DNA from 4 places in the Shewanella litorisediminis genome. Region 4 is predicted to be linked to each of the others. Evidence: predicted binding sites of a transcription regulator. Region 4 holds the regulator's gene; each other region holds the start of a gene.
The links. The regulator sigma-54, encoded in region 4, starts transcription at its own class of promoters, with help from an activator protein. The targets are predictions, from matches to a motif close to GTTGGCACGNNNNTNGNNT.
Positions count from the first base shown of each region.

Region 1 (5,714 bases), 1.5 Mb from region 4:
GAAGCGCCAGATGCCGATGACATGATGATGTCCGAAGACAACACGGACGAAGATGCCGCCGAAGAAGCCGCGGCTGCGCTGGCCACAGTAGAAAGCGAGCTTGGCCGCACCACTGACCCAGTGCGCATGTACATGCGTGAAATGGGTACCGTTGAGCTGCTTACCCGTGAAGGCGAAATCGTTATCGCCAAACGTATCGAAGAAGGCATCAACACCGTTCAAAGCTCTGTGGCCGAATACCCACAAGCTATCTCCATGATCCTGGAGCAATTCGACCAATTCGAAGCAGACGCCATTCGCCTGTCTGACATCATTTCCGGCTTTGTGGATCCCAACGAAGAAGACGTTGGTCCCACCGCGACCCATATCGGCTCTGAACTTTCAGAAGAAGAACTGGAAGACGAAGACGATATTGATGAAGACGAAGATGAAGACGAAGACGGCGACAGCAGCGATGACGACGGCGCCAAAGGCCCGGACCCTGAAGTAGCCCGTGAGCGCTTTGCAGCCCTGCGCGCAGCCTATGACAACGCCCTGAAAGTCATTGACGTTAAAGGTCGTGCCCACCCTGAGTCTACCCGTGCGCTGTTTGAGCTGGGCGAAATCTTCAAAGAATTCCGTCTGGTGCCCAAGCAGTTTGACCGCCTGGTCAAGAGCATGCGCGAGATGATGGACAAGGTTCGTGTTCAGGAACGTCTGATCATGAAGCTGTGCGTTGAACAGGCCAAAATGCCAAAGAAGAATTTCGTTAAACTCTTCACCGGCAACGAAACCGATCTGACCTGGTTCAACAAGGAAATTGAAGCCGGACGCCCCTACTCTGCCGATCTCAAGTCGGTGGAAGAAGATGTTCAGCGTTGCCGCGCCAAACTGGAAGCCATTGAAGTGGAAACCGGTTTGTCCATTGAATCCATCAAGGATATCAACCGCCGCATGAGCATTGGTGAAGCCAAGGCTCGCCGCGCCAAGAAGGAAATGGTTGAGGCCAACCTGCGTCTGGTAATTTCTATCGCCAAGAAGTACACCAACCGAGGCCTGCAGTTCCTTGACCTCATTCAGGAAGGTAACATCGGCCTGATGAAGGCGGTAGACAAGTTTGAATACCGTCGTGGTTACAAGTTCTCCACCTATGCGACCTGGTGGATCCGTCAGGCGATCACCCGCTCTATCGCGGATCAGGCCCGTACCATCCGTATTCCTGTGCATATGATTGAGACTATCAACAAGCTCAACCGTATCAGTCGCCAGATGCTGCAGGAAATGGGCCGTGAACCGTCGCCTGAAGAACTGGCAGAGCGTATGGCCATGCCTGAGGATAAGATCCGTAAGGTACTGAAAATCGCCAAAGAGCCTATCTCCATGGAAACCCCAATCGGTGACGATGAAGATTCGCATCTGGGGGATTTCATCGAGGACACCACCCTCGAGTTGCCACTGGACAGTGCTACCAGCGAAAGCCTCAAGCAGGCTACCCATGAGGTGCTGGCCGGTTTGACTGCCCGTGAAGCCAAGGTACTGCGCATGCGTTTCGGTATCGACATGAACACCGACCACACCCTCGAGGAAGTGGGCAAGCAGTTCGATGTTACCCGTGAGCGTATCCGTCAGATTGAGGCCAAGGCACTGCGCAAATTGCGCCACCCAAGCCGCTCGGAAATCCTCAAATCATTCCTGGATGACTAATCCGGTCTGACGCCATAAAGCCACCCTCGGGTGGCTTTGTTTTTTCTCGGTATTTTTAGTCCGGCTGCCGATGTTGATTACCCAATAACCAATTGAACACCAAGCTGGAATTTTGCGCCATTTGCCCCGTGACAAGGCAAAGCAAAGTTCGTATACTGCAAGCCGCCTTGGGTTCCACCCGGCAATATCCGGCCCCTTAGCTCAGTTGGTTAGAGCACACGACTCATAATCGTTAGGTCCACGGTTCAAGTCCGTGAGGGGCCACCAAATTCAAAACAAAAACGCCTGCGACAGCAGGCGTTTTTGTTTTGGGTTCATACCTTTATCATTCTCCGGTCAGTCGTACCGGGTCAAGCAACCTCGCCAGCTCTTCAGCGTCTATGTCGGTCATTTCCAGCGCCACCTCCAATATGGGCCGACCTTCAGCGTAGGCTCTCTTGGCAATTTCGGCCGCACTGGCATATCCCACGATGGGATTCAGCGCCGTCACCAAAATCGGGTTTCGGCCAAGCTCCTTTGCCATGCGCGTTTCGCACACCTCAAACCCATTGATGGCCTTGTCAGCGAGATCCGTCATTGCATGGGTCAAAAGCGCAAGCGATGAGAGTAGATTTTGCGCAATCACTGGCAACATCACATTGAGCTCAAAGTTACCCGACTGCCCCGCCACGGTAATACAGGCATCATTGCCGATTACCTGCGCTGCGGCCATGGCAACGGCTTCCGGGATAACGGGGTTAACCTTACCGGGCATAATCGATGAGCCGGGCTGCAGCGCAGGTAAACGAATCTCACCAAGACCTGCAAGCGGCCCCGAGTTCATCCACCGTAAATCATTGGCTATCTTCATTAATGTGACAGCGAGCGCCTTAAGCTCACCGGATAGAGCCACCGCCGTATCCTGGCTGGCGATGGCAGTAAAAAGATGGGGCGCGGGCTGAAATGCCAGCCCCGTGAGCAGATTCAGCTCATGGCAAAACGCCTGGGGAAAACCCGGCGCGGCGTTAACGCCCGTCCCCACAGCAGTGCCGCCCTGGGGCAGCTGCCAGAGTGAAATGAGCTGCGACTGCAATTGCAGCTCCCTGGCATCCAACTGGCTCGCCCAGGTTTCGAGGCTCTGGCTCAAGCGCACCGGCATGGCATCCATCAGATGGGTACGCCCGGTTTTCACTATGCCTTGCACGCTGGCCGCCTTGGTTCTGATGCATGCTTTCAGATGCACCAAGGCTGGCAACAGGGCCTTGGTCAATAAGCTTGCCGACGCCACCTGAATACAGCTTGGAATGACATCGTTGCTGCTCTGCCCAAGGTTTACCTCGTCATTGGCGCTGACAAGTCGACCGAGACGCTCTGAGGCAAGGCGGGCCAGTACCTCATTGGCATTCATGTTGCTGCTGGTACCTGAGCCGGTTTGAAACACATCCACAGGGAAGTGCTGCATCAGCGATTTATCCTGGCGTAAAGATAAGGCCGCCTCAGAGATGGCCAGGCCACTATCGCCCTCAAGCACGTCCAATTGGCTGTTGGCTCGGGCAGCAGCGGCCTTTATCAGCAATAGCGCGTCGATAAACGCCTTTGGCATCGGCTGGCCACCAATGGCAAAGTTGTTCAGCGCCCGTTGAGTTTGGGCGCCATAGAGTGCCTCGGCGGGTACCGAAACCTCGCCCATGCTGTCTTTTTCAATCCGGCTATCCATAATAACGTCCTGTTTGCGAAGGGCTTGTGCCAGTTACCTGACCGCAAGGCTCAAGACATGGCCAGAGAACTATCCTGCCAAGCTGATAACAAAAACATCGTTGTTATATCAGTGTACGCCAAGGACCGGAGCCTGGCCGCCCCATTCGCAGATACAAAAAAGCCCATGGGAACATGGGCTTCTATAGTGTGAGACGGTTCAGTCATCCCGGGTCAATACTTCCAGCAGTTCAATCTCGAAGGTCAAATCCGAGTTTGGCGGGATCATGTTGCCAATCTGGCGCTCGCCATAGGCCAAATGCGATGGCACCTGTAGCCGACGTTTACCACCAACCTTCATGCCCATGATGCCCTGATCCCATCCCTTGATAACCCTGCCAGTGCCTATCACACACTGAAACGCCTGGCCTCTGTCATGGGAGGAATCAAACTGGGTGCCATCGGCGAGCCAGCCCCGATAATGGGTGGTAATAAGCGCGCCCTTTACCGCCGCCTTACCCTCGCCCTCAATCACATCTTCTATCAGGAGTTCAGACATAAAGACTCTTCTTTAACAGCAAACAAAGCCTGAGTGTACCACAGCAGATAACGGACACTCAGCCCTCAGCGGACACTCAAGGTGTCCGAAAGTGGTGAATTCGACCAACTGATAGTGTCCGGCCGGACAAACATCCACGAACGAAAAATCAAATACTCATCATATCAATAACTTAAAAACTGGCACGTTACCTGCTAATTAACAAAATAACGCTCAGTTCACAGTAGATAAAAGAACAAGGAATTCACATGAAAATCATCGCGTCTCTCACTGCTTTATCCCTGGTATTCGCTTCAGCCGCCGCCCTGGCCGATGAACGCCAACAGCTGTCGGTATCGGCCAATGGGCTGACAAGCCTTAATGTAGAAGCGGGCGCTGGCAGTTTTAAGCTCACCGGTAGCGACACCAGCGAAGTACTGGCTGTAGCCGACATCTACCATCCCAAAGGTGAAAAGCCCGAATTTACCCTTGAAGTGCGGGGTTCAACCGCTTATCTGGTGGCTAAATTTCCCGAGTCCTACTCATTTTCAGGCAAATCACCCTACATCAATGTCACTGTGACTGTGCCCCAATCCATGATGCTGGACATCAAAGATGGCTCCGGCGACATCGACATCCGTGGCCTGACAAGTGATATCCGGGTGAACGATGGCTCTGGCAATCTCGTTATCGAGGGAGGCAATCAGGTATCCATCAATGACGGCTCAGGGGATCTTACCCTCACCAACAGCGCTGGTGGTGTCGATATCAACGATGGCTCTGGCAATATCACTGTCTCCGACATTTCAGGCAGCGCCGATATCAATGATGGTTCCGGAGATATCAGGGTAACGGGAGTCATGGGGAATGCCAAAATCCAGGATGGTTCTGGCAATATCTTCGTTGATCAAACCAAAGGCAAGGTCGAAATCACCGACGGCTCGGGCAATATCAACGTCAAAAACGCCGGTGGCCTGATTATCCACTCAGATGGCTCAGGCAGCGTTAATACCGCCAATATTCAAGGGGATGTAATCCTTCGCTAAGCTCCGTTTTGCAGTATCGTCTTCCCGGCGCTGAAGCGGTCCAGGGCTTGCCTTGGCCGTTTCGGCCCACCCTCAACTTTCAATGTATTCAGCGCTTGCGGATAACCAGGGTAACCTCGCCGACAGTGATGCCAAACTTATTGATATCGCTTTTGTTAAGCAGCGTGTTTTCATCAATCAGATAGAGCCAGTCATCGAAGGCAACATCGACCTCACTGCCATCCACAGTGAGGCGCATATCGTAACGCCAGCGCAGGGCAAAGCCTTCTAACTGCCCTTCGGCAGTTCCAAGAATATCATCGGCACGTCCAAGCCAGCGGCCCCCGCCCAGGGGTTCGAGCTGCCACACCCGTCGCTGCTTTTCACCATCATCAAACACAAAGTCTTCTTCGAGGATAATGCGATTACCCTCAAGTCGCCCCAGCATGGTAACCACAAAGCGTCGCGTCACCTTGCCACTCATATCCTGCACCATGCCATGGGCATCCAGCTCACCCACAAAAAAGGTGTCCAGTTTAAGCTCATTGTTCATGGTGCGATAATCGTCGATATCGGCGCTCTCGCAGCCCAAAAGCAAGGTGGCCGATAACAGCAAGGCTAGCAATCGCATGAGGTTTCTCCCAAAAGCTGTGCCCTTAACGTGGGCTCACTGGTGTCGTCACGAAGCCAAATACCCAAAAAGGCCTGCATGAGTCCGTTATCATTCACGCTGCCAAGGGATTGGCCGTTATGGAAAAATTCGCCATGGCTCGCGTCACTGGCCACAAGCAGCA
Region 1 is NZ_CP069213.1:877,472-883,185, reverse strand. Features, by position in the region: gene rpoD (RNA polymerase sigma factor RpoD) at 1-1,683, shown strand, start outside; tRNA gene JQC75_RS03880 (tRNA-Ile) at 1,874-1,950, shown strand; gene JQC75_RS03875 (class II fumarate hydratase) at 2,009-3,379, opposite strand; gene JQC75_RS03870 (FKBP-type peptidyl-prolyl cis-trans isomerase) at 3,578-3,916, opposite strand; gene JQC75_RS03865 (DUF4097 family beta strand repeat-containing protein) at 4,165-4,941, shown strand; gene JQC75_RS03860 (DUF3833 domain-containing protein) at 5,030-5,551, opposite strand; gene JQC75_RS03855 (chalcone isomerase family protein) at 5,539-5,714, opposite strand, start outside.
Region 1: a site for sigma-54 is predicted at 4,095-4,113, ahead of JQC75_RS03865 (DUF4097 family beta strand repeat-containing protein). Genes of this name have one in related genera too.

Region 2 (5,714 bases), 1.4 Mb from region 4:
ACGGGATTACGGCCAAGCTGTTGGTGCATCAGGTCTTCCAGGGTCAGCCCAACCTCGTCTTCACGCAGGTTAAAACCGTAGAGCGGCGCCAAATCGGCAAGGCGTACCGACGTGGCCAGCATAAAGTCACCAAAAAAGCCTGCCATGGCGGGGTTTTCCGGCGCTTCACTGAAGAGCTGGCTGAGAGCGGGTAAGTCTTTGGCCTGCCCGAGCACACACAGCACGTCATCTGCAGCAAGCTCAGTGCTGCCGGAGGGGTGCAGCAGATTGTGTCCCCGGAACAGCGCGGCAATGCGGGTCCCTTCCGGCATCGACAAGCGCCTCAACGGCTCGCCCACACACCACTTATTGGGCTTGAGACGATAGACAAAAATTTCCCATTCACTGCCCGGAAAGATGTCGACGCCCGCGCGGCTGATGGGCTCAGGCTTGGGCGGCAAGCTGACTCTGGCGAGCTTCATCGCCAAGGGCAAGGTGGATCCCTGTAACAGCAAAGACACCAGCACCACACAAAAGGCCAGATTGAAGTAGAGCTCGGCATTGGGCAGGCCGGCCATCATGGGGAAGACCGCCAGAATAATGGGCACAGCGCCCCTGAGTCCCACCCAACTGATAAACCAGCGCTCACGAGCCACGAAACGCTTAAAGGGTGCCAGGCTTATCCACACCGCCAGTGGCCGGGCAATAACTATCATCCCCAGCGCCAGCACCAACCCGGGTACCAAGACATCAAGCAGCGACGAAGGCGTCAGCAGCAGTCCCAGCACCAGGAACATGCCAATCTGTGCCAGCCAGGTCAGGCCATCCATCACTGCGAGCGTACTGTGCTTACCACGCATGCCGCGATTGCCGAGGAACAGGCCATAGAGATAGATAGACAGGATGCCGCTGCCACCGAGCAAACTGGACAGGGCAAACAGCAGCAGGCCACCCGCCAGCACCAGAATGGGATACAACCCATCTGCCAGCACGCTGCGATTGATTAGGTGCCACATCAGGTAGCCACCGCCAAAGCCAGCAGCCAGACCCACACCGGCCTGAAGCAGCAGATCGCGCATCAGTCCGGGGGCATCAAACTCGCCACCGGCGGCAATCATGGCTATGAGGCTGACAGTGAGAAACACGGCCATGGGATCGTTACTGCCTGACTCAATCTCGAGGGTCGAGCCCACGCGCTCGTTAAGCGCCCTGCCCTTGAGCAGCGAAAACACCGCGGCCGCATCGGTACTGCCAACAATGGCGCCAATCAATAATCCCGCCAAAAGATTAAGATCAAACAGCCAGGCAGCCAGCAGCCCGGTGAGCAAGGTGGTCACCGCCACGCCCATCGTTGCCAGCGACAGCGAAGGCCAGAGCGCCAGCCGAAAACTGCTCATCTTGGTTCTGAGGCCGCCGTCAAGCAGGATAACGGCAAGGGCGAGGTTACTCACCAGATACGCCGTCGAATAATCGTTGAATTGTATGCCGCCGGGGCCATCTTCACCGGCGAGGATCCCCACTCCCAGGAATACCAACAATATGGGTACACCCAGACGTGAAGACAGGGGGCTTAACACCACACTGAGCCCCACCAGCAAGGCGCCGACTAAAAACAACAAATTCATGTTTTCTGCAATCATTGCGCCTCCCTATCAAAAAATCACAAAAATTATACAGATAAAACATGACAAAATGGCATTTTAAAGCAAATTTAATGTCGAAAACCCAAAAGTAAAACTACTGTTTTATATTGGTTTTTACAACTTAACATTCGTTTAGCCCACCCACTCTTCCGGGTAGACAGCTTCAATCAGGATCCTGGCAATATTCATCAACACTAAATAATGTCATTTAAACAATTGCAATGTCTTTATGACACCTTCACGCACTGTCATATAAACAATTCAATAAAACAAAATTATTATAAATAATTGTAATTACTAAACATTTAAAGGTGGCACGCATTCTGCCTTATAGTGATAACATTAGAACAAGCGCTAGAGAGGCCACAATGAGTTCACTTCGCAAAACGGCAATTGCACTGCTAATAGTGCTGATTGCCTCCTTTACCGTACTGCTGAGCCTTGGCAGTGAAATCTATCGGGAGATGCCTCCCATTCCGGACGCCTTCACCAGTGAAAGCGGTCAAACGCTTTTCAGCAAAAACGACATCCTTCGCGGCCAACTGGTTTGGCGCTCCATGGGTGGGCATCAGCTGGGCTCCATCTGGGGCCATGGTTCCTATGTGGCGCCAGACTGGTCAGCCGACTGGTTACACCGTGAGGCCGAAGCCTGGCTGAATATCAGCGCCCACAACCAGTATGGCAAAGCCTTTGCCGACCTGGACAAGTCGCAGCAGGCCGCACTTGAACAGTCACTGCGTGACGATATGCGCCGCAACACCCTGTTCAATAACGGCGATAAACTGGAAGTTCCACTGAGCGCAACGCGCATTGAGGCCATTGGCCAGGTGGTTGAGCACTATGTGGCGCTCTTCGGTGACGATGCCTCCATGCAAACACTGCGTGAGCAGTATGCCATGAAAGAGGGCACCATTCCTGACCTGGCAAACCGTCAGCAGCTCAACGCCTTCGTGTTCTGGAGTGCCTGGGCGGCCATTACCGAGCGTCCGGGTGAAACTTACACCTACACCGCCAACTGGCCCTACGATCCCCAGCTTGGCAATACCCCCACCTCAGATAATATCGTCTGGTCGATTTTGAGTATCGTCACCCTGATAGCCGGGATTGGCGGTCTGGTGTGGTATCACGCCGCCGGTAAAGCCCATCCGCTGCCAGAACCAGCAAAAGAAGACCCCCTGTTCCGCTTCAAGCCTACGCCATCACAAAAGGCCGTGGGTAAGTATTTCATCACCGCTATTGGCCTGTTCCTGCTGCAGATAGTGCTGGGGGGCATCACAGCCCACTACGCGGTGGAAGGTCAGCAGTTTTATGGTCTGCCACTGGCCGAGATCCTGCCCTACTCAGTCACCCGAACCTGGCACACCCAGCTGGCCGTGTTCTGGATTGCCACCGCCTGGCTCGGCACGGGGCTTTATATAGCGCCCGCGCTGTCTGGCTATGAACCCAAATATCAACGCCTTGGCGTGAATGTGCTCTGGGCCGCCCTGGTTGTGGTGGTACTGGGTTCCATGGCCGGTGAATGGCTGGGGGTTCAGCAGTATTTCAGCCTCGACAACAACTTCCTCTTTGGCCATCAGGGCTATGAATATGTGGATCTGGGGCGGGTGTGGCAAATTCTGCTGCTTGCGGGACTCATGATCTGGCTGGCGCTGGTCACAGCCGCCATTCGCCCGGCCCTGAAGCAGCAGGGTGAAATGCGTCCGGTCATTTGGGTGCTCTACGCCTCCTGTGTCGCCATTGGCCTGTTCTACGGTGCCGGCCTCTTTATGGGCAAACACACCAACCTGGCGATGGCCGAATACTGGCGCTGGTGGGTGGTGCACCTGTGGGTAGAAGGCTTCTTTGAAACCTTCGCGACCTCAGTTATCGCACTGCTGCTGGTTCGCCTTGGCCTTATCCGCGCCCGCAACGCCAACGGTGCCGTGCTTTTTGCCACCGTTATCTTCCTCACCGGTGGCCTTATCGGCACCCTGCACCACCTGTACTTTACCGGTACCACCAACTCCATCATTGCCTGGGGCTCTATCTTCTCGGCACTGGAAGTGGTTCCACTGGCACTGATTGGCTTTGAAGCCGTTGAAAGTTACCGTCTGCGCCACGCCGCGCCCTGGATGCAGCGCTACCACTGGGCCATCATGTTCTTCGTCGCCACCGCCTTCTGGAACCTGGTGGGCGCCGGGGTTCTTGGCTTCCTGATTAACCCCCCAATCTCGCTCTACTTTGTTCAGGGTCTGAACACCACAGCTACCCATGGTCACGCGGCCTTCATGGGCGTGTACGGCATGCTGGGCATAGGTTTGATGCTCTCCTGTCTGCGCGGTCTGACCCTGGAAATGCCCTGGAATGAGAAGCTGCTCAAGGGCGCGTTCTGGAGTCTCAACCTGGGCCTGGCGGCCATGGTATTCATGTCGCTGCTGCCCATGGGCATCACCCAGTTCTTTGCCGTGATTGAAAACGGCTACTGGTTTGCCCGCTCACCGGCGGTTATCCACTCGTCCACGGTTGAAACCCTGGTTTGGATGCGGGTATTCGGCGACATTATCTTCAGCGTCGGCGGTCTGCTGCTGGCCATGTTCCTGGTGGATGTGGTTCGCAAGGCACTGTCACGCCGCACTGTGGCCGCTATCCAAACATCAACTATCTAACCTGAACGGGGGCGCTGTGCGCCCCCATGTCAAAATGACAATCTCACCCAACCAGAGTATGCTGACCCCGACGCCATTAATTTCGGGGCAGCTTACTCCAATGCCACTCAGCCAAACCCTGCTCACCCGCATCGCACTGGATATCACCTCCGGCCTGTCGCACCGCGACCGCTTTGCCAGGCTGGTGGACACAGTCAAAGCCAATCTGGGCTGTGACGCCGCCGCACTGCTTGAGTTCCGTGACCGCCACTTTGTGCCCCTTGCCACCGCAGGGCTGGCCGAGGACGTGGCCGGACGCCACTTTGCCATCGACAGCCACCCACGCCTTGAAGCCATCGCCAGAGCGGGCGATCTGGTACGTTTTCCCGCCGACAGCGCCCTGCCGGACCCCTATGATGGCCTTATTCCCAATCAGGAAGACAGGCTCCACGTGCATGCCTGCATTGGTCTGCCACTGTTTGACGACGAAAAGCTGATTGGCGCACTGACCCTGGATGCCTTCGACCCACAGCGATTCGACAATCTGGGCACCATGGAACTGAGAGCGCTTGGCGCCTTAAGTGCAGCATCCCTGAAAAATGCCCTGTTGCTGGACAAGCTTGAGCGGGTGTCGCTGCTCGGCCAGGGCAGCCGCGAAGCAAACAACGATTCTCCCCCCATGGTCGGCAATGCGCCTGTGATGGAGAGCCTGCGCCAGGAGATCCTTGCGGTCGCAGGCACTGACCTGAATGTGCTCATCCTTGGGGAAACCGGCACAGGCAAAGAACTGGTCGCCCGCGCTGTACACCAGGCCAGCCCACGGGCAGGAAAAGCGCTGGTGTACCTCAACTGCGCCGCCCTGCCGGAGTCTGTGGCCGAGAGCGAACTCTTTGGCCACGTAAAAGGGGCCTTTACCGGCGCTATCAGCCACCGCAGCGGCAAATTTGAGACTGCCGACAAGGGCACCCTGTTTTTGGATGAAATCGGCGAACTGCCGCTGGGACTGCAGGCGAAGCTGCTTCGGGTATTGCAATACGGCGATGTGCAGCGTATCGGCGATGACCGCAGCCTCAAGGTGGATGTGCGCATCATTGCCGCCACCAACAAGGATCTGAAACAGGAAGTGCTGGCCGGCCGCTTCCGGGCCGACCTGTACCACCGCCTGAGCGTTTTTCCGCTCCACGTGCCGACACTTAGGGAGCGGCCGGAGGATCTTGGTCCCCTGTGCGGTCATTTTCTTGAGCAGAGCCGCAAGTCCCTCGGACTGTCTGTGCTCAGGATAAGGCCCGATGCCCTGAGCCGCCTGAAAAACCACGACTGGCCGGGCAACGTGCGCGAGCTTGAACATGTGATAAAGAGAGCCGCCACCCTGGCCAGAGCCGCCAGCGACGACGGCGCCGTGATGATAGAACCCCAGATGCTCGCCATCGGCGGCCAGAGTGCATCTGTACCTGTGCAAAGCCCGGCG
Region 2 is NZ_CP069213.1:757,525-763,238, reverse strand. Features, by position in the region: gene JQC75_RS03340 (potassium/proton antiporter) at 1-1,619, opposite strand, end outside; gene JQC75_RS03335 (nitric-oxide reductase large subunit) at 1,991-4,267, shown strand; gene norR (nitric oxide reductase transcriptional regulator NorR) at 4,368-5,714, shown strand, end outside.
Region 2: a site for sigma-54 is predicted at 1,933-1,951, ahead of JQC75_RS03335 (nitric-oxide reductase large subunit). Genes of this name have one in related genera too.

Region 3 (5,714 bases), 880 kb from region 4:
CTAGGGGACGTGCTGGATAAGTATCCCAATACAATCGCGCTTAATGGGGTTGAGATTGTCAGCGGCAGCAGTTCAGCACTACAGAAGGATGCCGTTATCCGGTCGGTTCTTGGCGCAGTCATCAAAGCCATGCGGGTTATGCCAGCGCAGGTTTCCAATGTTATGCCAGTGGCATCAAATCACTTCACTTTTGAACAGCTGGATAGCCGCATAGGATTGGTCAAAGAGTTTTCTTGTAAGGCGGGGGGCGTGTGATGAATTACGGCAAGTGCAACGAGGCAGAGCGTAATCGTTTCTTGGCAGAGGCTAAGCGTGTATTGGCTGAGCATGGACGGGGCATTTATGAAAACCAAGACGGCAGCATGACCGTCTATGAGGTCGGCAGAGCAGGGAAAACCGGAGTCTATTCAGCCGAGAGAGTCGCCAACGACTTACAGCTGGATATGTTCTTCCGAGAGGGCGTCCGTGATGTCGATGCTTAAGCGCAGACTTGAAAAGATCCAGAGGCAAAGCCCTGAGAATCTGACCCACAAGATAAGCCAGCAGGATTGCCTGGTACTGATGCAGTTTGAGCCATGCAGCCCTGAGACTTGTCTTTGTGGTTGCTGGATGACCGAGGAAGAGTACAAGCAGCGGGTTAAGAGTGCGGAGCCGTGGGAGTGGTGATTGAAGAGCTAAGCAGGACAGAGGAAGCATTGAAGGCGTGGGAGTGCGCTCGGTTTAAACGTCCTCGCTATTGGCTTTCAAAGCATGGTGGCATTAACCACGATTCAGACGCTACCAAGCAGCAGCGGCGGGAATACTTGAGGATACGAGCGGACGCAATGGAACTGACACAAGAAGCGACTGATGGTGCCGCATGAGGTACACGAAAAAGCACCTGTCATTTCACCAGAATAAATCTAATCGTTTGCTGGTGGTCTATAGGTGGTTTTTGATATTGGAGTGTGGTGCAAGCTGTTGTTTTTAAAGGTAAAAGATAGCTGAATGGCCTCCCCACAGGGACTCGAACCCCGATCGGTCGCTTAGGAGGCGACTGCTCTATCCTGTTGAGCTATAGGGAGACCCGCTGATTATACCTATTTTGTCTTTGATTAAAAGTCTTGATATTTAACTGGTTAATTCTTGTTCTGCCCGGTTTTTATCGCAATATCGCTTATCTGAATGTTGTCCACACTGCCAAGGCCGGAAAGTTCGGCGCGGGCGCTGTCTTCGGTGACCTGGGTTATGCTGATGTTTGTTTTGGTGTTGTTGCCGGTTGTGCGGGTATCGTTCAGTCTGTCCGGAATATGTTTTGCCAGTACCACGGCGAGTTCATCCCCCACCTTGATACCATGGCGACGTCCCAGATTCAGGATCAGGGTTTGCCCCTGCCTGGCAACAATTTGCCCCAGCACAGGGCGGCAGAGCAGTGCTTTGTCGAGTTCTTTCACCGCCTGCACCAGCAGTTTATCCACTGCCATGCCGTAGGCTGAGCGCCAGAATCTGTCATGGGTTGGCGACACTGACTCTGTCCGTTCGAACTCCCAGGGGGCCGAGGTTTCAAACTTTTCACGCCAGATAATTTCGCCGCTGATCCCCTGGAAGAGAGTCATGGTCAGTGCAAACTGGCGTTCAGGGGCGTTTGATACGAGGCCAAAGTAGCTGCTTTGGGAAGGCTCGGTGGAAACGTCGGTTATTTGGGGCACCAGCACGTATTGGCTATCACTTGCCATGGCAAGGTAACCCGGCAAACGATAGCCGGGGGCGGCAAGTTGTCTTGGGTCTACATCAAGTCTGGCGCCGGGGCGCAAGTTGGCAAAGGCCGCACCTGAGGTACTGTCCAGTCTTCGGGCGAGCTGTTGTGAGACTGCTTCGCCCAGGCTATTTATCTGCCCGTGCGTGAGTTGACTGCGGTCCCTTACCGCGGCTTCGGGTAATAGAATCGCCGCCTTCAGGTGAGTACTTTGGCACTGACTTTGTGGGGCCTCCATGAGCTCGACCCTAAGTTGCACTCGCAAACGGTTGTTTTCTATTTGTTCGCTGACAAGTTGCACCGGTCCACTCATCAGTTGTTGCATCAGGCGGGTGCTTGAATCTGTCAGGTGCCCATCCACCGTCTGTTGAGTTGTTTCTACGCTGACACCGGCTTGCAGGCTGGCATAACTGACGGCCTGCTCTATGGCTTCTGCGCGGGCCTTGGTAATGTTGCCGTTGACGATGACAGCCTCACCCTCAGCCGTCACCCAGTCGGCCTGGGCCTGAATGCTCACAAGGAGCGCACCGAATACGAGAGCGGATTTTATCAATCCCATATGCCTGTCCTGCCACATCTCAAAGGGTTGAGGGTTACATCCGTTGGTGTCTTTGGCACAAGGCGTGCAAGCCATTTAAGGTTGCCGCGGCGCAAGATAAATAACGGATGGGTAAGTCGTGCAGTGATTTAAGCAAGTTGCGTGCCGCCCCAGGCAGGCTACCCAGCTGAATTGTGGGCTTTTGGGGTAAAGTAATTGCTTGCGTTGCCGATAGCTGTGTAATGGATTAGAAAACTCCTTTCCGGTTTTCTTATTAACTTATATTAAATCATGGAGTTGACTCTATGAAGGTGCGAATGCTCACCGCTCTGGCACTCTCTTTTGTGTTGTTACCTGCACAAGGGCAGCCGAAAACGCCCCAGAGCGTATCCTATGCTGAAGAAGGCTATCCTCAGCGGGAGCAAGTCAATGTTCTGGCACAGCAGATAGTCAATGAGTTGCTGCTGACCAACGATGTGCTCACTTCCAGCGACCCCATAGTGGTAACGACACCGGTAAACGTCGATGACATGACCCACAGCGGCAGTTTTGCCCGTCAGCTCCAGCAAGGGATGATGGACGCGCTTCACGCCCGATACTTCAACGTGGTGGATACGGCCATTAGCCAAACCCTGAGAGTTACTGATAAAGGGGACTTATTGCTGAGCCGGGATTGGCAAAAGCTGCGTGACACTGCCCAGACCCAGCATGTGCTTGTGGCCACATACAGCCTGGGGCGCGATGGCATGACAGTGAACAGCCGTCTGGTCGACATAGCCAATAATCGCGTGGTGGCGGCTTCCCAATCGTTCAGTCGTCCGGGGGATCTCAGAGATTACCTTGGGTACTCCCAGCAGGTGGTCTCCAAAGACGGGCTCTTGTATCGCCATGAAGCACCTGGGCTTGATAGGGTCACTCTGCTTGGAGAAGACAGATGAAAAAGTGGATTTATGCCTGTGTGGCCATGGTATTTTTAGCCGGTTGCGCCAGCAGTGATGACCGTTATGTTCAATGGGAAACTGAAGCCCCTGCCAGTTTTCCCAAGCTGACAGCCATTGGCTACGCGCCTTTGGCAACACAGCCTGCCAAAACCCAGGCCGAGAAAGTGCTGATGGCGATGCAGGCGTCCAAGCTTGCGGCTTATCGAGAATTGGCAGAGCAGGTATATGGTCAAAAAATCAGTGCCGGTGCCAGCGTGAATGATTGGGCCATGGGCAGCGACAGTATTAAAGCGTCGGTATCAGGTGTGATCAGGGGAGCTAAAGTGGTTAAGGCCTATCCCGCTGGCGAGCATTATGTCACTGAGCTTGAACTGGATTTTGCGCGCGTGTGGGATATCTACCAGCAGCAGAATCGCCCATCCAAAGTGAAGGAAGTTACCTATTTCTAATGGTGCAGATGGCGCCGTCAGGATATGACTCTTTACGTTGTGCTGTGAAAAAGCCCCTCATCAAGGGGCTTTCTTGTTGGTCGTCGATGACCTCTGTCGCCGGCTGACCGAGGAGATTGCCATTGGCATCCTCAGACTTCGATACTGCTGCCCAGCGTTGAGATGGTCGATGTTTTACCCTTGTCTGTGTAGGTAAGGGAGCTTGCGTTACGGCTTACCTGCAGCGCCTGCGCCAGTCGGTTAATGCTCGCCTGACTGTGCTCAATGAGCTGTGCGTTGGCTTGGTTTTCATGCTTGCAGCGCATCAGGGTATTTTGTACCGACTGTACCTTGGCCGAGAGGGCTGTATCGCTTGTCAGCAGGCTGTGACCTGGGTGAGCCGCCATGGCATCATCATTTTGCTTCAGTCGCAGCAGGGCAGAGGATTTGTGCTCTGCAATGTTCATCAGCTCTGACGCATTTTGGGCTATCAAGGCTGCACGTTCAGCCGCCATCGAGGCCAGAAGCTGCTCCAGCAGACTTTGTTGTGCATCGAGCAGCTGATTGAGTTCGTTGACGTGATCCATGGTGTTGCATCCCGGTTTTATTGACATCTGGGTTAGTAATAAAAGAATGCAAAAAGCCGGCCATAATCAAATGGCCGGCCTTGGATTTTCCCCAATCCGTGCTGGATATCAGGCGTCTCGGCCTAATTCCTGTAGTTCTGCTTCAAAGCTGGCGATATTGGCCGCGAGCTTTTCTGGGTCAATTTTATAACGGCCTTCAGCAATGGCTTGCTTGATTTCGGCCACTTTCTTTTGGTCAACTTCCGGCAGAGAAGACAGCTTTGACTGTACGCTTTGCAGCTGCTGAGCCTGGCTGGTGATCATCACCGAGTCGGCCTTTTGTGGTGCCTGTGGCTGTGCCGTTTGTGCTGCTGATGCCTGGGCAGTGCGGGCACTGGTCAGCGGGCTGCTGGTGTTGCCAACGCGGTTGGACGCGGCATTGTTTTTGGGTAATTCGATGGCCATCTCGGGCTCCAGTATCACGGATTTGGGTTTCTTGGGATCTGTATCGGCCGCAGCCAGGAAAGCTTTAGCTTATTTTACATTTTGACTTCCACTTCGCCAACGCCGATGACAGTTGCCTCTAATGTTCTGTTTGAATTGATATTTCTAATTCTAATCCTATCGCCTTCGTTACCATCCGCCAAGGCCTCACCCTGGGTTTTTATCTCAAAACCGGCTGACTTGGCGTAAATGGCCACCGCATCGCCCTTGCACACGAAACAGAGGTTGTCGGCAAAAATGGGGGCATCCTGGGGAATGCGCCGCTTCACCCGGGAGCCGTAAAGTGGCTCTGGTTGAACAAACTGTTGGCCTCGCAACAGCGTTCTGTCAACGTATCGAACTTCAATACTCTCAGAGTCCAGTAAATCGCCGTTGCCCAGGGGGCGTTTGGCGACTACCACCGGGAAAAGCACATCGGCGCGCACTGAAAGGAACATTTGCCAAGGATAGTCCAGATCCGGGCTGATACAGCTGATGCGCACCGTATTGTTGCGGGAAATAGGCCTGTCGGTGGCAAGTCTCGCTGAGACAGGCCCTTCACAGCGGGGGATGTTGCCACGGCTCTCCAGGCTTTGAGCCTCTACGCTGATTCTGGCGTTGGCCGGGGCGTCAATTTTTTCAATAACCACGGCTTCAGCCGCCGAAGCGATGGCCGATATACTGGGAATCTGTGGTTCTTCTGCAATTGATACTCCGGAAACCAACAGCAGCATCACCAAAACTTGTGCTAACTTTACTTTCATAATGAACAGACTAGCGTGTCGCGCCAGATTACACCTATACTTTCATTCAGCACCAAAATACCTCGTTCAAGCACTGAGACGTGCCGTCAGAAGTTTGACGAAGTTGGGGCACGGGTTGTCGGTGACAATAACAAAAGCAAGTTACATGCCTATGCTCCGAGTTAATCGGGGCGCCATTCCATCAAGACCACTAAGGCGAACTTATGTCGAGCATTCTTGAGTCAGTCAACAAGCGCACCCAGCTGGTGGGGCAAAACCG
Region 3 is NZ_CP069213.1:2,709,514-2,715,227, reverse strand. Features, by position in the region: gene JQC75_RS11970 (hypothetical protein) at 1-255, shown strand, start outside; gene JQC75_RS11965 (hypothetical protein) at 255-482, shown strand; tRNA gene JQC75_RS11960 (tRNA-Arg) at 989-1,064, opposite strand; gene JQC75_RS11955 (flagellar assembly protein FlgT) at 1,119-2,294, opposite strand; gene JQC75_RS11950 (FlgO family outer membrane protein) at 2,579-3,211, shown strand; gene JQC75_RS11945 (LPP20 family lipoprotein) at 3,208-3,663, shown strand; gene JQC75_RS11940 (flagella synthesis protein FlgN) at 3,795-4,229, opposite strand; gene flgM (flagellar biosynthesis anti-sigma factor FlgM) at 4,338-4,673, opposite strand; gene flgA (flagellar basal body P-ring formation chaperone FlgA) at 4,748-5,455, opposite strand; gene JQC75_RS11925 (chemotaxis protein CheV) at 5,659-5,714, shown strand, end outside.
Region 3: a site for sigma-54 is predicted at 2,425-2,443, ahead of JQC75_RS11955 (flagellar assembly protein FlgT). Genes of this name have one in related genera too.

Region 4 (5,714 bases):
CACACCGCCCATGCTGGGCACTATGGTCATCAGGATGGCGATGGTGGCGAACTGTTCCAGGGTAGACTCGAACATATTGCTGACCGAGGCCGCCAGCAGGGCGGCGAACAGATTGACCGTCAGCCACAGGGAGCGGCGGAAACTGCTTTTCAGGACGGGGCCAAAGGTATCTTCATCATCGTCCATGCCGGCCATCCCCATCATGGAGTGTTCGGCATCCTCCCGAATAACATCCACCACATCGTCGATGGTGATGCGCCCCAGCAGTTTGCCTTCTGCGTCTATTACGGGGGCCGACACCCAGTCGTGGCGCTCAAACAGGGCCGCGACCTCGGTATCCGACATGCTCGCCGGAATGCCTTCGATATCGGCATCAATCAGCTCACGAATGGGCATGGAGGGGTTGCAGGTGAGCAAGGCGGTCAGCCGCACCGCCCCGAGCAGCACATCGTGCCGGTCCACGACATAGAGCATGTCTGTGGCCTCGGGAAGAGAACCGAGCTGGCGCAGGTAGCGCAAAATCACGTCCACATTCACATCGGGGCGTATGGTGACCGTGTCGGTATTCATGATGCCGCCGGCGGTCTCTTCCGGGTAGGAGAGCGCCTGCTCGGCGCGGCTGCGGTCCTGAATCGACATGGACTGCAGCACCTGCTTATAGAGGCTGTCGGGCAGGGAGCGCAGAATATAGGCCAGATCGTCAGTATCCAGCCCCGCTGCCGCACGGGCCAAACGCTCCGGGCTCATCTGGCGGATAAACTTGTCTTTCATCTCTTCGCCGAGCTCTTCGAGCACTTCACCGGCAAGCTCAGGGTCGATAAGTTGCCACAGTACCTGACGGGTGCGGGGGGGAGAGGATTCGAGCACCAGGGCGATGTCGGACGCCGCCATGTTAAGCAGCATCTGGCGCACGTGCACAAACATGCCGCTGCCCAGGGCTTCGTTGAGCCGATTCAGCAGCAGCTCGGTTTGTTCGTTATCAAGAAGTTCGACAGCCATCGCTTTCCCCCAAGAGATGAATTGGGAGATATATTAGCAAATTTAAGGGGATGGACGAAACGAAGCCGGCTCAGCAGTCTTCGTCGAAGCGGGCGTTGATGAGGTTACACACGGCATCCATGGCCTGCTCTGCGTCCTCACCTTCGGCAATAATATGGATGGTTTTTCCCATGCCGGACTCAAGCATCAAGAGGCCCAGTACGCTGGCGGCCGAGGCCTGTTTGGTGCCCTGAACCAGGGTTACACTGGCCTTGAATTCCGATGCCAATACCGCCAGTTTGGTGGCGGCACGGGCGTGCAGGCCCAGCTTATTGACTATGGTGACGTCACGTTCAAGTTTTGGCATTCAGTTCCCGGTGGCGGGCCTCAACCTTGTGGTGAGAGTTGGCGAAGCGTTTGGCAAGCTGCTCGGCGATGTACACAGAGCGGTGTTGACCACCGGTGCAGCCAATGGCGATGGTGAGGTAACTGCGGTTATTGCGCTCGAGGTGGGGCAACCAGGTTTCCAGCAGGTTTTCGATTTGCCAGATGTACTTGTTGACCAGGACCTGGCGCTCTAAAAACAGCTTAACCGGCTCATCCAGACCTGTAAGGGGCCTAAGCTCCGGTTCCCAATGGGGATTGGGCAGAAAGCGGGCGTCAAACATAAAATCCGCTTCTGTGGGCATGCCATGCTTGAAGCCGAAGGATTCGAAGATGATCACCAGCTCTTTGTCGGTGCGGCCAAGCAATATTTGCCTGACGGCATCGGCCAGTTCGTAGACATTCAGATTGGAGGTATCTATGAAGTGGTCGACCATGTTGGAGATGGGGGCCAACATCTTGCCTTCAAGCTTGATGGCTTCCTGCAGTGAGACCTTGCTGCGGGACAAGGGATGCAAACGGCGGGTTTCGCTGTAGCGTTTCAGCAGCACCTTGTCGCTGGAGTTAAGGAAAAAGCTGGTGAGCTCTACGCCTTCGGGGAGCCTTGCCAGCTCTTTTTCGAGGGCCTTTTCCTGCTCCGGCATATTGCGGATATCGATACTGATGGCGACCTTGTCGTTATTGCCCTTAAGCTGGGCAAGCAGTGGCCCAATCAGCTGCAGTGGCAAATTATCGACGCAGTAGTAGCCCAAGTCTTCCAGTACCCTGAGGGCTACCGACTTTCCGGAGCCTGAGCGCCCGGAGACTATAACGAGTTTCATCCGGTGATTACCTGATAAAGTTCCTTTTCATCGTGACTCTTGCGCAGCTGCTTGAGGATCTGCTTGTCATTCAGCTTTTCGGCCATGGCGGCCAGGGTGCTGAGATGTTGCTGACACTGGTCCGACGGCACCAGCAAAGCAAACAGAATATCCACCGGCTGCTTATCAATGGCGTCATAACCTATGGCTTCTTCACACTTGATAAGCACAGCCACAGGCTTGTCTATGGTGCCAAGGCGGCCATGGGGAATGGCAATACCATTGCCAATACCAGTGCTGCCCATTTTTTCACGGGCCAGCAGGCTTTCGAATATCTCTTGTGACGAGAGGGAGGGATTCTGGGCAGCAGCGAGATCGCTAATCAGCTCCAGCACCTTTTTCTTGCTGCCCGGAGTGGCACAGCTAGTGCACTCCGGCGCCAGGATGGTACTTAGTTCCATCGTTAATGTTTGGTCAGTTTCTCTTTGTGTTTAATAACCTGACGGTCCAATTTATCAATTAGGGCGTCAATGGCGGCGTACATGTCTTCATGTTCTGAAGTGGCGAATACCTCGCCACCGTTGAGGTGAAGCTTGGCTTCTGCGATTTGCTGCAATTTCTGAACATTGAGAACAACGTGGACATTATTGATCTGTTCGAAATGGCGTTCAAGCTTGGAGAACTTGCTCTCTACGTAGTTACGCAGTGAATCAGTGATTTCGATATGATGCCCAGTCAGATTGATTTGCATAGACACTTTCCTCCAAAGACCTTGGGTGGGTTATAAACTCTTACGTTGGTTCGACGGTGGGATCAGCATCGCCTCTCGGTATTTGGCGATAGTGCGTCTTGCAACGTTGATTCCTTGTTCTGCCAGAAGTTCCGCCATTTTGCTGTCGCTTAATGGTTTCTTCTGATTTTCTGCTGCCACCAGCTTCTTGATAAAGGCACGGATGGCAGTAGATGAGCATTCTCCGCCATCTTCGGTCCCGACGTGGCTGGAGAAAAAATACTTGAGTTCAAAGATACCCCTTGGGGTATGCATGTACTTTTGGGTGGTAACCCGTGAGATGGTGGATTCGTGCATCTCTACCGCTTCGGCGATATCGTTGAGCACCATGGGTTTCATGGCCTCTTCACCATACTCAAAAAAGCCCTGCTGGAACTGCACTATGCAGTTGGCGACTTTCAGCAGGGTGTCGTTGCGGCTCTCCAGACTCTTGATAAACCACTTGGCCTCTTGCAAATGCCCGCGGATAAACTGGCTGTCGGCCTGATTACGACTGGTGCGCGCCATGGCGGCATATTGCTGGTTCACACTCAGTTTAGGCATACAATCGGGATTAAGCTCTACAACCCAACGGCCATTTTTTTTACTGACCGAGACATCGGGAATGACATACTCGTCTTTGGTACTGGTGACAGACTCGCCGGGACGGGGATTCAGCCCCTGGATAAGGACGATTGCGTCTCTGAGCTCTTCTTCCTTGAGGCGGGTTTTTCGCATCAGGGTGCGGAAGTCGCGGTTGGCAATCAAATCCAGATGGTCACGGATAAGCAGCTTGGCATTGTCCAGATGGGGGGTGTCTGGCGGAAACTGCCCAAGCTGAATGAGCAGGCACTCCGCCAAATCTCGGGCAGCCACCCCGATGGGGTCGAAATGCTGAATACGTTTGAGTACGGCCTCAACTTCATCCAGCTCAACCTCTTCATCGCCCACGGCCTCGAGAATTTCTTCAAGACTTTGGGTCAGATACCCCTTGTCATCGATGGCATCTATGATGGCAGTGGCAATGGCCAGATCGGTATCGGAAAAAGGGGTGAGATTTTTCTGCCATTCCAGATGTTCGTACAGGCCTTCACTGGTTTCGCCCTGAAACGGCATATCATCTTCGCCACGGATCCCGGGGCCGGAGACGGGGGCAGCCGTAAAGACTTCATCCCAGGTGGTGTCCATCGGGAGTTCGTCTGGCATGGACTGTTGGTTGAGGGCGTCTGAAGTTTCCAGTGAGGCGGTGTCACTGGCATCGTCTGATACGGACTCCTGGTTGAACTGGTCGTCAAATTCTTTATCGCCGTCATCGGCATCAAACTGATCGCTGCCCAGTTCGTCGTCCATTTCCAACAGAGGATTGGCGTCGAGGGCTTGCTGAATTTCCTGTTGCAGTTCAAGCGAAGAGAGTTGAAGCAGGCGAATGGCCTGCTGCAACTGTGGCGTCATTGTGAGTTGTTGTCCCAGTTTTAGCTGGAGCGACGCTTTCATTGTACTGCGAATCCTTCACTAAATTATTCAGGTAGAAAGCTTTTCTATCAGGTTATCCGGTGATTTACCACCCTGATTCTCCGGATATGAGAAGGGGGCTTTGTTAATTAACTATAGCCTGAATTGCTCACCCAAGTACACTGCACGCACCTGCTGATTGTCGAGGATTTCGGCAGGGGTGCCTTCAGCAATCAAATTACCGTGGCTGACGATATACGCCTTTTCGCAGACATCGAGGGTTTCCCTCACGTTGTGGTCGGTGATAAGGACTCCGAGGCCACGATTTTTGAGTTGCTCGATAATCTTTTTGATATCGATAACGGAAATGGGGTCAACACCGGCGAAGGGTTCATCGAGCAGGATAAATCTGGGGTTGGCGGCGAGTGCCCGGGCAATCTCGACCCGGCGACGTTCGCCACCTGAGAGTGACATCCCCAGATTGTCGCGAATGTGGGTGATGTGAAACTCTTCCAGCAGCTGCTCCAACGACTCTTCGCGCTCATCGGCATTCAGCTCTTTGCGCATCTGCAATACGGCCATGATGTTGTCACGCACCGAGAGCTTGCGAAAGATGCTGGCTTCCTGTGGCAGGTAGCCAATGCCTTTGCGGGCCCGCAGGTGCATGGGATCCAGCGTCAGGTCATCGTCATTGATATGTATGCTGCCCTTATCGCTCTGCACCAGGCCGACCACCATGTAAAAGGTGGTGGTTTTTCCGGCGCCGTTGGGGCCCAGCAAGCCGACTACCTGACCGGTGTTGACGGTGAGGCTGACGTTTTTGACAACCTGGCGGTTTTTGTAACTCTTGGCGAGATTACTGGCCTTCAGGGTCAGTTGGGTCATTGTTGTTTCTCTTGCTGAGGTTGCTCTGTCTTGCCCTTATCCTGCAGATCCTGCTGGTAATTTTCGGGCTTGATGATGGTGATAACCCTGTCGTCTTTTTTACCGCTGCTTTGGGAGGTGAGCTGCTGCTTTTCGATGTCGTATACGATGGAGTCGGCACTGACCTGGCTGCCATCCTGCTCGACCTTGGCGTTGCCTTTGAGGCTCATAACGCGACTGTCGATGTTGTAGCTGATTTCTTCGGCGCTGGCATGCACTGTGCGGCCATCTTCAACCTGCTGGCTGTAGGTGGCAGGGTTACCCTTGGCGAGCAGAATACGCTTGCCGCTTTTCTCGTCGGTAAAGGAGCTCAGTTCTCCGGCCTTCAGCACCAGGCTGCCCTGGGTCAGGGTAACCGGGCCTTCGTAAACGATGCGTTTGTTTTTCAGGTCGGCATAACTGTTGGC
Region 4 is NZ_CP069213.1:3,589,338-3,595,051, reverse strand. Features, by position in the region: gene mgtE (magnesium transporter) at 1-999, opposite strand, end outside; gene JQC75_RS15900 (HPr family phosphocarrier protein) at 1,070-1,345, opposite strand; gene rapZ (RNase adapter RapZ) at 1,332-2,183, opposite strand; gene ptsN (PTS IIA-like nitrogen regulatory protein PtsN) at 2,180-2,623, opposite strand; gene hpf (ribosome hibernation promoting factor) at 2,626-2,913, opposite strand; gene JQC75_RS15880 (RNA polymerase factor sigma-54) at 2,944-4,425, opposite strand; gene lptB (LPS export ABC transporter ATP-binding protein) at 4,537-5,268, opposite strand; gene lptA (lipopolysaccharide transport periplasmic protein LptA) at 5,265-5,714, opposite strand, start outside.